Regions from separate parts of the Halomonas sp. SCS19 genome, predicted to be linked through region 1. Evidence: predicted binding sites of a transcription regulator. Region 1 holds the regulator's gene; each other region holds the start of a gene.
What was found. Region 1 encodes sigma-54, which starts transcription at its own class of promoters, with help from an activator protein. Its sites were predicted from a motif close to TGGCACNNNNNTTGCTNT; they were not measured.
Positions count from the first base shown of each region.

Region 2: a site for sigma-54 is predicted at 1,590-1,607, ahead of NFH97_RS17745 (urease accessory protein UreD). Genes of this name have one in related genera too.
Region 3: a site for sigma-54 is predicted at 3,015-3,032, ahead of hmpA (NO-inducible flavohemoprotein). Genes of this name have one in related genera too.

Region 1 is NZ_JAMSHN010000001.1:238,822-243,527, forward strand. It holds gene lptA (lipopolysaccharide transport periplasmic protein LptA) at 1-245, shown strand, start outside; gene lptB (LPS export ABC transporter ATP-binding protein) at 245-970, shown strand; gene NFH97_RS01025 (RNA polymerase factor sigma-54) at 1,241-2,653, shown strand; gene hpf (ribosome hibernation-promoting factor, HPF/YfiA family) at 2,813-3,121, shown strand; gene ptsN (PTS IIA-like nitrogen regulatory protein PtsN) at 3,127-3,612, shown strand; gene rapZ (RNase adapter RapZ) at 3,666-4,547, shown strand; gene NFH97_RS01045 (HPr family phosphocarrier protein) at 4,550-4,706, shown strand, end outside.
Region 2 is NZ_JAMSHN010000001.1:4,101,256-4,105,961, forward strand. It holds gene urtD (urea ABC transporter ATP-binding protein UrtD) at 1-586, shown strand, start outside; gene urtE (urea ABC transporter ATP-binding subunit UrtE) at 726-1,424, shown strand; gene NFH97_RS17745 (urease accessory protein UreD) at 1,681-2,604, shown strand; gene ureA (urease subunit gamma) at 2,666-2,968, shown strand; gene NFH97_RS17755 (urease subunit beta) at 3,043-3,396, shown strand; gene ureC (urease subunit alpha) at 3,393-4,706, shown strand, end outside.
Region 3 is NZ_JAMSHN010000001.1:2,307,116-2,311,821, forward strand. It holds gene NFH97_RS09980 (tripartite tricarboxylate transporter TctB family protein) at 1-12, shown strand, start outside; gene NFH97_RS09985 (tripartite tricarboxylate transporter permease) at 16-1,530, shown strand; gene hmpA (NO-inducible flavohemoprotein) at 1,635-2,819, opposite strand; gene norR (nitric oxide reductase transcriptional regulator NorR) at 3,309-4,706, shown strand, end outside.

The sequences.
Region 1 (4,706 bases):
AGAAGCCATCCCCGGAAGAACCGGTGGTCAAGGGCTGGGGCCGCAAGGTGATCTACCACGTGGCCGAACGCCGCATGGAGCTGATCGACCAGGCTGAGCTGCACAAGGCCAATGACACCTTCGACGGTGCCTATCTGGAGTACTTCCTCGATCGCCGCGTGGTCCAGGCCCGCTCCAGCGCCCAGGGCGTCCAGGGCGAGCAGCGCATTCGCATGACCCTCGAGCCGGAAAGCCAAGGAAACTGATGAAGACTCTCCACGCTCGCCATCTGGCCAAGAGCTACAAGAAGCGTCGCGTCGTCCAGGACATCAGCCTGTCGATCGAGCAGGGCAGCATCGTCGGTCTGCTGGGCCCCAACGGGGCCGGCAAGACCACCTCCTTCTACATGATCGTCGGCCTGGTCAGAGCCGACGCCGGCAGCATCAGCATCGATGATCGGGACCTGAGCCGCGCGGCCATGCATCAGCGCGCGCTGGCCGGTATCGGCTACCTGCCTCAGGAGGCTTCGATCTTTCGCAAGCTGTCGGTGGCCGACAACATCATGGCGATCCTCGAGACCCGCAAGGACCTCGACCGCGAGGGCCGAGAAGCACGTCTCGAGCAACTCCTCGAGGACTTCCACGTCAGCCATATTCGCGACAACCCCGGCATGAGCCTGTCCGGCGGGGAGCGGCGCCGGGTCGAGATCGCCCGCGCCCTGGCCACCGAGCCGGCCTTTATCCTGCTCGATGAACCCTTCGCCGGGGTCGACCCGATCTCGGTGGGCGAGATCAAGTCCATCATTCGTCAACTCAAGGCCCGCGATATCGGCGTCCTGATCACCGATCACAACGTGCGCGAGACCCTCGATATCTGCGATCGTGCCTACATCGTCGGCGACGGCCAGATCATCGCCGAGGGCAGCGCCGAGTCCATCCTCGCCAACCAGCGCGTCAAGGAGGTCTACCTGGGCGAGAACTTCCGCCTTTAGACCGCAGGGCCGCCCGACAGCCGCAGTCGCATCAAGCGGCCGCAACACTTGCCAGCATCAGCATCCAACCGCCGGCCCCGAAAGGGTCGGCCTCACCTTGCACACAGGGCCTCCCTCGAAAGAAGCACCTCCCCCCCTACCAAGTTGTTCCACATCGACCTTTTCACTCCCTCCCACAGGTCAAAAAACACCAACTTGGCAAGATGCTTGCATGTCTGATGACTCGTCGTTAGGGTAAAGCCTTTCGACAACACTGGTGGATCCCGACCCATGGCCCTCAAGGCGTCACTGCAGCTGCGCATCGGTACCCAGCTGACCATGACCCCGCAACTGCAACAGGCGATCGGCCTGCTGCAGCTTTCGACCCTGGACCTGCGCCAGGAGGTCCAGCAGGCGCTGGAGGCCAACCCCATGCTCGAACTCGAGGACGAGTTCGGCGAACAGCAGACCAGGGAAGCCGTGGAAGATGACTGGGCGGATCAGATCCCCTCGGAGCTCAGTGTGGACAGCGACTGGTCCGACACCTACCAGGACCTGGGCACCACCCCCGCCGGTAGTGGCGAGGCGCCGGATTTCGAGCGCCAGGCAAGCTCCCAGTCACTGCACAGCCACCTGAGCTGGCAACTGGCGATGCTCGACGTCAGCGACCAGGAGCGCCTGATCGCCGAGAGCCTGCTCGACGCGGTCAACGCCGACGGCTATCTCGAGCAGACACTGGATGACATCGCCCAGGGGCTCGAGCAAGACGGTCGTCGCCCCCCTCCCCTCGCCGAGGTGGAGGCGGTGCTGGTTCGGCTGCAACAGTTCGAACCGACCGGAGTGTTCGCCCGCGACCTGCGCGAGTGTTTGATGCTGCAACTGGATAGTCTGCCTCGCGATACCGTCCTGCTGCCCCAGGCCGGACGACTGGTAAGACAGTTTCTCGAGGCGCTGGCCAGCGGCGACCGACGTCTGCTGAAGCGCCGGCTAGGACTCGATGACGACCAACTCGACAGCGTCATCGAGCTGATCCGAAGCCTCGACCCACGTCCCGGCAGCCAGTTCGGTGACAGCGATAACGACTACGTCATTCCCGACCTGGTGGTACGCCACACCGAAGAGGGCTGGCGCGTTGAACTCAATCCGGATGCAATGCCCCGACTGCGCATCCAGCCCGACTACGCTGCGCTGATTCGGCGCGCGGACAAGAGCCAGGACAACCAGTTCCTCAAGGACCACCTGCAGGAGGCGCGCTGGCTGATCAAGAGTCTGTCCAGCCGCAACGACACCTTGCTGAAGGTCGGCCGGGAAATCATGGTGCGTCAGATCGACTTCCTCGAGCAGGGAGAAGCGGCCATGAAACCGTTGGTGCTGGCCGATATCGCAGACAAGGTGGAGATGCACGAGTCCACCATCTCCCGCGTGACCACCCAGAAGTTCGTGCACACGCCTCGCGGCGTGTTCGAGTTGAAGTATTTTTTCTCGAGCCAGGTCGGCCAGGATGGCGACGCCCATTCCAGTACCGCCATTCGCGCCATGATCAAATCGTTGATTCAAAAGGAACCTGCCCGCAAACCTCTGTCGGACAGCAAACTGGTGGAATTGCTGGCGGAAGACGGCGTCAATGTCGCCAGACGCACCGTGGCAAAGTACCGGGAAGCCATGAATATTCCGTCTTCCAGCGAGCGCAAGCGACTGCGCTGAGGCCTTGCGCTGCGGCGTCGCTAGCCTAGTTATCGGGAAAGCGCAAGCACTTGAAATTTCGCATGACATCTGCGTCTTTCTGCGTAGCGTCGAGGGGGTTTGCAGGATCGGAAAAAGGGTTACAATCAAGCCACCACCCGAAAGAGCAAGGAGCCTGTCATGCAAGTCAACATCACCGGCCACCACGTCGAATTGACCGATCCCCTGCGTGACTACGTACAAGAGAAGCTCGCCCGTGTGGAGCGCCACTACGACAACATCACCAACGTCCAGGTGACCCTCTCGGTGGAAAAGGAACGCCAGCTGGCCGCCTGCACCCTTCACGCCGCCGGTGCCGACCTGCATGCCGAAGCGCAGGACGGCGACATGTATGCTGCTATCGACGCCCTTGCCGACAAGCTGGACCGCCAGCTGGTCAAGCACAAGGAAAAATCCCAAGCCCGCGCCCAAGGCGCCGGAATTCGCTGACTCTCATGACATTGGAAGCCATTCTCCCTCCCGAGCGCACATTGTTCGATGTCCCGGGAGGCAGCAAGAAGAGGGTGCTGGAGTTTTTCAGCACCTTCATTGCGCAGAACACCCCGAGCCTGGACAGCCAGGAGGTCTTCAGTCGGCTGATCGGACGTGAGCGCCTGGGCAGTACCGGCATCGGCAATGGCGTCGCCATTCCCCATGCCCGCAACCCCCACTGCAAGGCGCCCATCTCCGGCTTCCTCAAACTCGCGGAACCTGTCGACTTCGATGCCATCGATGGTGAGCCCGTCGATCTGGTGTTCGTGCTGCTGGTGCCGGAAGAGGCCGACGACGCCCATCTTGCCCTGCTCGGCCAGGTCGCTGGCGTCATGAACGACGCCGACACACGTCACCGTCTGCGCCACGCCAGCTCCCAGCGCGAGCTTCACGAGCGCCTGCAGGAAGCCATCCGCCAACAGGCGCCAGGGGACGACACTCCCTCCTGATCGCGGCCTTGCCTAGGCCATCAGCAATGGACGCCTGCCCAAGGAGACAGGACATGCAGCTCGTGATCATCAGTGGTCGCTCCGGCTCGGGAAAGTCCGTGGCCCTTCAGGCCCTGGAGGACCTGGGGTTCTACGCCATCGACAACCTTCCCGCGACCTTGCTGGGCGCCTTGGTGGACGAGCTGGAAAACGGTCATTCCCGCCGTATCGCCGTCAGCGTCGACGCCCGCAACCTGCCTGAGGCGCTGGAACGCTTCCCCGCCCAGCTGGCGTCCCTCAAGCAGAGTCCGATCGACTGCCAGGTGGTCTACCTGACCAGTGATGCGCGAATTCTGCTCGAGCGTTATTCCCACACGCGGCGCCGTCACCCGCTGACCCGTGATAGCGACATGACCCTGGCGGAAGCCATCGAGTCCGAACAGAAGGCCCTTTCGGGCATTCGAGACCTGGCCGATCTGGTCATCGACAGCTCTCGCCTGTCGGTACACGAACTGCGTTCGCGCATCGCCGAACAGGTCGCCGACCACCGCAGCGGCCAGTTGAGCCTGACCGTGGAGTCCTTCGGCTTCAAGCGTGGCGTGCCGCCGGATGCAGACATCGTGTTCGATGCCCGCTGTCTGCCCAACCCCTACTGGGAACCATCGCTGCGTGATGCCAATGGCTGCGATCCCAGCGTCATCGACTTCCTCGAACGCTATCAGGACGTCGCCGACATGAAACGCGACATTCTCGCCTGGGTGCGCACCTGGCTACCGCGCTATCAGCAAAGCCAGCGCAGCTACCTCACCGTGGCGGTGGGCTGCACCGGAGGACAGCATCGTTCGGTCTACCTGGCCGAGGGAATCGCCTCGGCCCTGGCCGACCAGCATCCCCGCGTCCGTCTACGCCACCGCGAACTCGGCCAGCAACGCCGACTGGACAGCGGAGGACTCTAGGCGTGGCCCGACGCACCCTGACCCTGACCAATCGTCGCGGCCTGCATGCACGCGCCGCGACTCGCCTGGTCACCTGCTGCCAACCCTTTGACGCCACCGTCACCGTCCACCATGGCAGCCGCTCGGGTGACGCCGCCAACATCATGTCGCTGCTGATGC
Region 2 (4,706 bases), 3.9 Mb from region 1:
GGATCAGGGTAGCGTGTGGTTCGGCAGCCGCCACAACCTGTTGACCAAGAACGAGCCGGAGATCGCCCGGCTCGGCATCGGGCGCAAGTTCCAGAAGCCCACGGTGTTCGAGGCGCTGACGGTGTTCGAGAACCTCGAGCTGGCGATGGCCATGGACAAGAGTCTGTGGCCGACGCTCAAGGCGCGCATGACCGGGGAGGTGCTGGCGCGAATCGAGGAGGTGCTCGAGACGGTGGGCCTGGCGTCGCTCAGTCGCCGCCAGGCGGGCATCCTGTCCCACGGACAGAAGCAGTGGCTCGAGATCGGCATGCTGTTGATGCAGCGCCCTCGACTGTTGCTGGTCGACGAGCCGGTGGCGGGGATGACCGAGCAGGAGATGGAGCGTACCGCAGAGCTGTTATTGAGCCTCGCCGGCAAGCACTCGGTGGTGGTGGTGGAGCACGACATGGGCTTTGTGCGTTCGATCGCCCGCACTGTAACGGTGCTGCATCAGGGCTCGGTGCTGGCCGAGGGCAGTATGGACAAGGTGGCAAGCGACCCCAGGGTGATCGAGGTCTACCTGGGTGGCGACGAGGAGGCGGCATGATCGGACTGGAGCGAGTACCTCAACAGCCTTCGGTAAGAGCGCTGTACTGGGCGGACAGCGCATCCCGCGGCAGGCTGGCCACGCTGTGGGCGAAGGTCTGCGGCCGGTGGGTGCAGGAGATGGGCAAGGAGGTGGATCGATGCTGAGCATTCGCGGGCTCAATCAGTTCTATGGCGAGAGCCACACCCTGTGGGATCTCGATCTCGACGTGCCCAGGGCGGCCTGTACCTGCGTGCTGGGTCGCAATGGCGTCGGCAAGACCACCCTGATGAAGGCGATCATGGGCGAGGTGCCGATCACCGGCGGTGAGCTTCACTACGCCGACGGTGTCGCGCTGGAGAAGCGTCGCCTCGAGGATCGCTCACGCCTGGGCGTGGGCTATGTGCCCCAGGGACGCCAGATTTTTCCGCTGATGACGGTGGAGGAGAATCTGCGCACTGGCCTTGCCGCCCGTGGTGATGGCCTGCGCCAGGTGCCTGAACGCATCTATGAGCTGTTCCCGGTGCTCAAGGAGATGCGTCACCGGCGGGGCGGCGATTTGTCCGGCGGTCAGCAGCAGCAGCTGGCGATCGGGCGCGCCCTGGTGATCGAGCCGAAGCTGTTGATCCTCGACGAGCCGGGGGAGGGCATCCAGCCCAATATCGTCGCCCAGATCGGCGAAGTCATCCGTCGGTTGATCGCCGATGATGGGCTGACCGTGCTGCTGGTGGAGCAGAAACTGCCCTTTGCCCGTCGCTTCGCCGACCACTTCGCCATCCTCGATCGCGGGCGGAGAGTCGCCGTCGGTGATATCGGTGAGCTCGACGACGCCGTGGTGAAGCGCTACCTGACCGTCTGAGCGGTAGCGCGTCAATCAGGATGAATCGCTGCACATCAATGGTGCGCAATCGTAAGGTTGCGCACTTTTGTTGTGCGCGACCAAAGGCGTGCTTTTCTCTGGTGCAACCCTTGGCTGTTTTATAAGAAATTGAAAAATAAGTAGAAAAATAGAGATTTGAGAAGCTGGTACGGGGCTTGCACCTTGATTGGGCAATGGTGGTGGCCTTTTTTACTTTCGCTTGCCACGCCGACTCGACGGACCGCCCGGGAGAGCCATGAGCGCGCAGACAACACAGGATTTGACCGATCGGCACGGCCATCGCTTCGACGCGGGACGGCGCTGGGAGGCCAGCCTCGATCTCGGCTTTCGCCATGATGGCCAGGCCACTCGCCTCTATCGAGTGGATCATCGCGGTCCCCTGCGGGTGCAGCGTCCCTTCTATCCCGAAGGCCGCGACGGCACCTGCCACGTCTATCTGCTGCATCCCCCGGGGGGCCTGGTCAGCGGCGATATCCTGGATATCCAGGCGCGGGTGGGCGCGGGGGCGCGGGCGCTGCTGACCACACCGGCGGCCAACAAGCTGTATCGGGCCGACCGCAACGCCGTGGCCTGGTCCCAGCGCACTCGTCTGGTGGTCGAGGAGGGCGGGCTGCTCGAGTGGTTGCCCCAGGAAACCATCGCCTTCGACGGCTCGCGAGGGGTGCAGGCCACCGAGATCGAGCTTTCCGGCAGCGCCCGCTGCCTGGGCTGGGAGGTGCTGGCGCTGGGCCGGCCGGCCAGTGACCTGCCGTTTGCCAGCGGCCACCTCGAACAGCGCTTCCGGTTATCCCGGGACGGACGACCACTGTGGATCGAGCGCCAGCCCCTCGACCCTGACCATCGTCGTTTTCACGGCGCCTGGGGGCAGCGAGGGTGCAGCGTTCAGGCAACCCTGTGGGCGGTCGGGCTCGAAGACGAGTCCGCGGCGATCGAACGTCTGCGCCAAGGGTTGGGGCAGGGAGGGAATGACCTTGCCGGCAGTCCCGGCGCTGGTGAAGCCGAGCGCTGGGCCGTCACCGTACGTGATGGCGTCCTGCTGCTGCGCTACCTCGGTCACTCGCGGCGCGAGGCCTGGTCGCTGTGCGAGGCGGCTTGGACGTTGCTGCGTCCGATGCTGATGGATCGCGAGGCCTGTGTGCCGCGCATCTGGTTTACCTGAATGTCATGCCGGGCGGGACAGGCGACCCCTGGCCACCCTGACCAACATCGAGGATGAAAGGATGGAGCTGACACCGCGTGACAAGGACAAGCTTCTGCTGTTTACCGCTGGCCTGGTGGCCGAGCGGCGACGCGCCAAGGGGCTCAAGCTGAACTATCCCGAGGCGGTGGCCTTGATCAGCTGCGAGATCATGGAGGGTGCCCGGGAAGGCCTGAGTGTGGCCGAGATGATGAGCCGAGGGCGCCAGATACTGGGGCGTGACGAGGTAATGGAAGGGGTGGCGGAAATGGTCGACGAGGTGCAGGTCGAGGCCACCTTTCCCGACGGCACCAAGCTGGTGACGGTGCACAACCCGATCTCGTGAGGTTGCCAGGCCCCGGCTTGATCCGGGGGCGACGCGACAGGCTCATAGGCTGATACCAATAGGGAGGGCGCGGGATGATCCCCGGAGAATACCAACTGAAGGACGGTGACATCGCCCTGTGCGAGGGTCGCGACAGGGTCACGCTGGAGGTGGCCAATCGCGGAGATCGACCGATTCAGGTCGGATCCCACTATCACTTCGCCGAGACCAACCCGGCACTGGCGTTCGATCGCGACAGGGCGCGGGGCTTTCGTCTGGACGTGGCCGCCGGCAGCGCGGTGCGCTTCGAGCCGGGGCAGAGCCGTGAGGTCACCCTGGTGAGCTTCGCCGGACGTCGTCACATCTACGGCTTTCGCGGTGAAGTCATGGGCGCGCTGGACGATGCGGGCGCGCACAGCGGCGACAGCGGTCAGGAGGACGCCCGATGAAGATCAGTCGTCAGGCTTATGCCGACATCTATGGCCCCACCGTCGGCGACCGGGTGCGCCTGGGAGACACCGAGCTGTGGATCGAGGTAGAGAAGGACGCCACCCACTACGGCGACGAGGTCAAGTTCGGTGGTGGCAAGGTCATTCGTGACGGTATGGGGCAGAGCCAGCGTCTCGACCAGACGGTGATGGACACCGTCATCACCAATGCCCTGATCCTTGACTGGTGGGGCATCGTCAAGGCCGACGTGGGCCTCCAGGCGGGGCGCATCGCCGCCATCGGCAAGGCCGGCAATCCAGACACCCAGCCGGACGTCACCATCGTGATCGGACCCGGCACCGAGGTCATTGCCGGCGAGGGCAAGATCCTCACCGCCGGCGCCATCGACGCCCACGTGCACTTCATCTGTCCGCAGCTGGTGGACGAGGCCCTGGCCAGCGGCATCACCACCATGCTGGGGGGCGGTACCGGGCCTGCCACCGGATCGAACGCCACCACCTGCACGCCGGGGGCCTGGCACATCCATCAGATGCTCAAGGCCTGCGACAGCCTGCCGATGAACATCGGTCTGCTCGGCAAGGGCAACGCCAGCCTGCCTGAGGCGCTGGAGGCCCAGATCGAAGCGGGCGCCATGGGGCTCAAGCTGCACGAGGACTGGGGTACCACCCCGGCCTCCATCGATACCTGCCTGAGCGTGGCCGAGCGCTACGACGTTCAGATCGCGATCCACACCGACACCCTCAACGAGTCCGGTTTCGTCGAGGACACCCTGGCGGCGTTCAAGCAGCGCGGCATCCATACCTACCATACCGAGGGCGCCGGGGGCGGCCACGCACCGGACATCATCACCGCCTGCTCGAAGGACTATGTGCTGCCGTCGTCGACCAACCCGACCCGGCCCTACACGGTCAACACCGTCGACGAGCACCTGGACATGCTGATGGTATGTCATCACCTCGACCCCAACATTCCCGAGGACGTGGCTTTCGCCGATTCGCGCATTCGCCGCGAGACCATCGCCGCCGAGGACATCCTGCATGACCTCGGCGTCATCTCGATGATCGCCTCGGATTCGCAGGCCATGGGACGCGTCGGTGAGGTGGTGTGCAGGACCTGGCAGACCGCTCACAAGATGAAGGTGCAGCGTGGTTTACTGCCGGAAGATCAAGAACGTGGCGCCGACAACCTGCGTGCCCGCCGCTATGTGGCCAAGTACACCATCAACCCCGCCATCACCCACGGCCTGGCCGATGAGATCGGTTCTGTCGAGGTGGGCAAGCTTGCTGACCTGGTGCTGTGGGATCCGGCC
Region 3 (4,706 bases), 2.1 Mb from region 1:
CCCTGGATCTGACCCATGGACTATCTGATCGAACTCTCCAAGGGCCTTGCCGTGCTGATGCAGCCCGACATCCTGCCCTACCTGATCGGCGGCTACCTGATCGGCACCTTCTTTGGCGCCGTGCCGGGGCTCACCTCGATGCTGGCCATCGCCCTGCTGTTGCCGTTGACCTACAGCCTCGACATCACCGCGGCGCTGGTCGCCTGCGCCGCCATCTTCATGGCCGGCATGTGCAGTGGCAGCATCACCGCCACCACCATCAATATTCCCGGTGCCCCGGCCTCGATGATGACCGCCATCGAGGGCTACCCCATGCAGCAGCGGGGCGAGGGCGCCAAGGCGCTGGGCCACGCCGCCCTGGCGTCGATGATCGGCGGTGCCCTGGGTGCCATCATGCTGATGGTGATGGCGCCGCTGGCCACCGAGGCGGCGCTGCTGATTCGCACGCCGGGCAAGTTCTCGCTGATCGCCTTCGCCCTGATCGTGATCGTCATCTCCCAGCGTGGGGCCATCTCCAAGGGCCTGGTCGCCACCACCCTGGGGGTGATGGTGGCCACCGTCGGTATCGACGTGATGCAGCCGGTCACCCGCTTCACCTTCGGCACCGGCGTGCTGATGCAGGGCATCGACATCATGCCGCTGGTCATCGGCGCCTTCGCCGTCAGTGAGCTGCTGGTGCAGTCGCAGAACCGCGCCTCGCGCACCGTCGAGGTCGACGCCATCAAGGCCAGCGTCATTCGCCGCCGGGACTTTATTCCACCCTGGCACGAGGTGCGTGAAATCGGCGTCTATCGCTACGTCAAGACCGCCATCATCGGCTACAGCGTCGGCGTGCTGCCAGGCGCCGGAGGCTCCATGGCGGCCTTTGTCGCCTACGCCGAGTCCATGCGCAGCTCACGCCACCCGGAGAAGTACGGCAAGGGCTCGGTGGAAGGCATCGCGGCGGCGGAGGGCGCCAACAACGCCATGTGCAGCGGCGCCTTCGTGCCGATGCTGTCCTTCGGTATTCCCGGCGATCCCACCACCGCCATCGTGCTGGGCGTGCTGGTGATCAACGGCCTGCAGCCCGGGCCACAGTTCCTCGACAGCCAGCTTGCGCTGGTGGCACCGATGTTCATGGCGCTGCTGGTGGCGGCCCTGGTGATGGTGCCGCTGACGCTCTACGTGCTGGGGCCCTGGTTCGTGCGCATCGTCTCGATCCGCCGCGATGTGCTCTACGCCAGCATCGCGGTGATCGCGCTGGTCGGCTGCTACGTGGCCACCTACTCGATCTTCCAGATGGGACTGGCGCTGGTGTTCGGGGTGCTCGCCTTCCTGCTGCGGCGTCAGGGCTATCCGGTGGCCTGCCTGCTGCTCGGCTTCGTGCTCGGCCCGAGCCTGGAGGAATACTGCCGACGCTCGCTGTCGCTGTCCGACGGCAACCCGCTGATCTTCCTCACCAGTCCCGACAGCCTGTTCTTCCTGGCGCTGACCGGGGTGTTCTACTACTTCATGGTGGTGAGAAAGCCCGAGGCGCGACAGCACGCCTGATGTCCTGGCCAGTGAGCGACCGCCGCAAGACACGACAAGGCCGCGCCCTCGGGCGCGGCCTTGTCGTGGTGGGCTGAGTGGAACGCGACGGTCAGACGTGCTTGTCAGGCGACGCTATTGCTGTTGCTGAGCGGACGAGAGGGGCCGAAGTGCTCGTAGTGACGGCGCTGCTCGGGGATACCCAGTTCTGCCAGATGGCTGTCGATGGCGCTCATGAAGGGCGGCGGGCCGACGAAGTAGCACTGGGCGTCGCCGCCGGGCAGCAGGCGGGCCAGCAGCTCACGCTCGAGGCGGCCCTTGATGTCGCCGCCGTCGCCTTCCTCGTAGGCGCAGACCCGGGTCAGCAGTTGCGGATAGTCTCGGGCAAGGGCCTCGACCTCGCCACGGAAGGCGTGGTGGTCGATGTTCCGGGCAGCGTGGACGTAGCAGACCCGGCGTCCCTGGGCCAGGGCCTGGCGCGCCAGCGGCAGCATCGGTGTCTGGCCGACACCGCCGCTGATCAGCATCACCGGCGCGTCGCCATCGTCCAAGGTCAGCTCACCGGCGGGGGGCAGCAGTTCCAGGGTGTCGCCGACGCGCATCTGCTGATGCAGGAAGTTGCTGACCAGACCGCCCGGCTCCTGTTTCACCGAGATGCGATAGCTACGGCCGTTGGGGCTGCCGGACAGGCTGTAGTGGCGATGCACGATTGCCTCGTCCACCGCCAGACGCAAGCCGATGTACTGGCCGGGCTCAGCGTCGGCCACCGGCTGGCCGTCGACCGGCTCCAGGGTGAAGGAGCGAATCACCTCGCACTCGCGCTGGATCTGGGCGACACGAAACTCGCGCAGTCCACGCCAGCCGCCGGGGCGCTCGGCGAAGGCCTGGTAGCGCTCGGCTTCGGCGGCGATCAGCAGCGCGGCCAGGTCGTTGTACAGGGCCGTCCAGGCGTCGGCGATCTCCGGCGTCACCACCTCGCCCAGCACCTCTCCGATGGCGGCCATCAGGCATTCGCCGACGATGGGGTACTGCTCGGGCTGGATGCCCAGCGAGACGTGCTTGCTGATCACCGTCTGCATCGAGTCGATGACCTCCTGGGGCTGGCGGCGCAGGCCGACATAGGCCAGCACCCCTCGCGCCAGCGCCTTCGGCTGGCCACCGTCGGCCTGGTGGGCCTGGTTGAACACTGCCTTGACCTCCGGGTAGCGCTCGAACATCAGCGGATAGAAACGGGCGGTGATGGCGTCCAGATGTTCGGCGACCAGAGGGGCGGTGGCATCGATGATGGCGTCTTGGGCAGCGGTGGTCATGGCGTCTCCTGTCAGGGATATGGCGCAGCGCGCTCCCACTGTGGCAAAAAACCCTCACCGCGTCGGAGGCCTGGCTCGTTTGGGCCTACTTTTTCTCTACAGCTTGTGAACAGAGCATCGGTTGATATGCCTCGACACCTTCGGTGCTACCACGGGGTCGGGGCGTATCGCTCGTCGCCTTTCTGTACCCTGTATGGAGCAAGCGATATGCCGCTTCGCTTGAGGTGCGCCAACTTGCCACAGTGCGGGTGATCCAGAGCGGGTAACGAGCGGGCAGTGTGGATCCACAGGGCGCTTGTCGAGAGCGCTGGTCACGCTACCCGGCTCCTTTTTTCTGGCCCGGTTCCCGGCCACGTTCCCGACCCGATTCTGTCCCGGTATTCGCCCAGGCCAGTGGTACCTCTTGTGAACGAGATCGAGGTTGCATGTCGATCTGACACTACAAGTGCTATCGTTTTGACACTGTTGATAGTCAAAAGGACATTCGAGGTGGTCAGCTTTCTACGACGCCTGCGTGCCCTGCTGCAGCGCCTGGGCGATGAGCAGGGCCCCGAGCTCGCCGAGGCCTGGCAGGGCGTGCTCGAATCACTGGTGGCCCCCACCGCGGCGGATGCCAGCGCGCTGCTGGTGGCGCAGGGCTCCGGTCTCAGGCCGGTGGCCACCATCGGCCTGCCCGAGGGCGTGGCCGGCAGGACCTTCGCCTTGAGCGAGCATCCTCGCCTCGCCGCCATCGCCGAGGCGCCGGGGGTCTGCCGCTTTGCCGCGGACTCGCCCCTTCCTGATCCCTACGACGGACTGCTGGATGACGGTCTCAGCCCTGTCCATGACTGTCTGGGGGTGGCGTTGCGCGACGGTGATGAGCTGATCGGCATGGTCACCCTGGACGCCCTGATCCCGGGGGCGCTGGCCGAGCTGGATGACCAGGGCCTGCTGGCGGCGGCCGAGTTGCTGGGCACCTGCCTGCGGCTGTCTCGGCGTCTGGACGGCGCCCGCCTGCAGCTCGCCCTGCAGCGCGATGACCACGGCCAGTTGCCGCGTCGGCTGACCGGCTGGCGCAGTGGCGCCATGCGCAAGCTGATGGCCTCGGTGGAACTGGTCGCCGCCACCGACATGAGCGTGCTGGTGCTGGGCGAGACCGGCGTCGGCAAGGAGCGCATCGCCCATGCCCTCCATCACGGCTCGCGACGTGCCGATGGGCCACTGGTGGTGGTGAACTGCGCCGCGCTGCCGGCCTCGTTGATCGAGAGCGCCCTGTTCGGCCATCGGCGCGGGGCGTTTTCCGGGGCAACCAGCGACCATCGCGGGCACTTCCAGATGGCCGACGGCGGCACCCTGGTGCTGGACGAGGTGGGGGAGCTGCCGCTGGAGCTGCAGCCGAAGCTGTTGCGGGTGCTGCAGGAAGGCGAGGTCCAGCCGCTGGGCAGCGATCGGCTCCAGCATGTCGACGTTCGGGTGGTCGCGGTGACCAACCGGGATCTTGCCCTGGAGGTCGCCCAGGGGCGCTTTCGCGAGGATCTCTATCACCGGCTCAGCGCCTTTCCGCTGGAGGTACCCCCGCTGCGCCAGCGTCCCGAGGACCTGGCGCTGCTGGTCGGACACTTCCTGGAGCAGAACCGGGTGCGTCTCGGCGTCGGCAACCTGCGCCTGAGCGAGGCCGCGCGGGAGTCGCTGGCGGCCTGGCACTGGCCCGGCAACGTACGTGAGCTGGAGTCGCTGCTGGCACGTGCCTCGCTGCTGGCATTGGCCTCGGTGGACGTGCTCGGGACGCCCGATGCTCGCCGCCGTAGCGTACGCATCGAGGTCGAACACCTGGGGCTGGCGCCGGCGACAGCCCGGGCCACCGACTCGCCCGCAGCTCAAGGCGACACGTCTCGAAGCGCCGTGTCG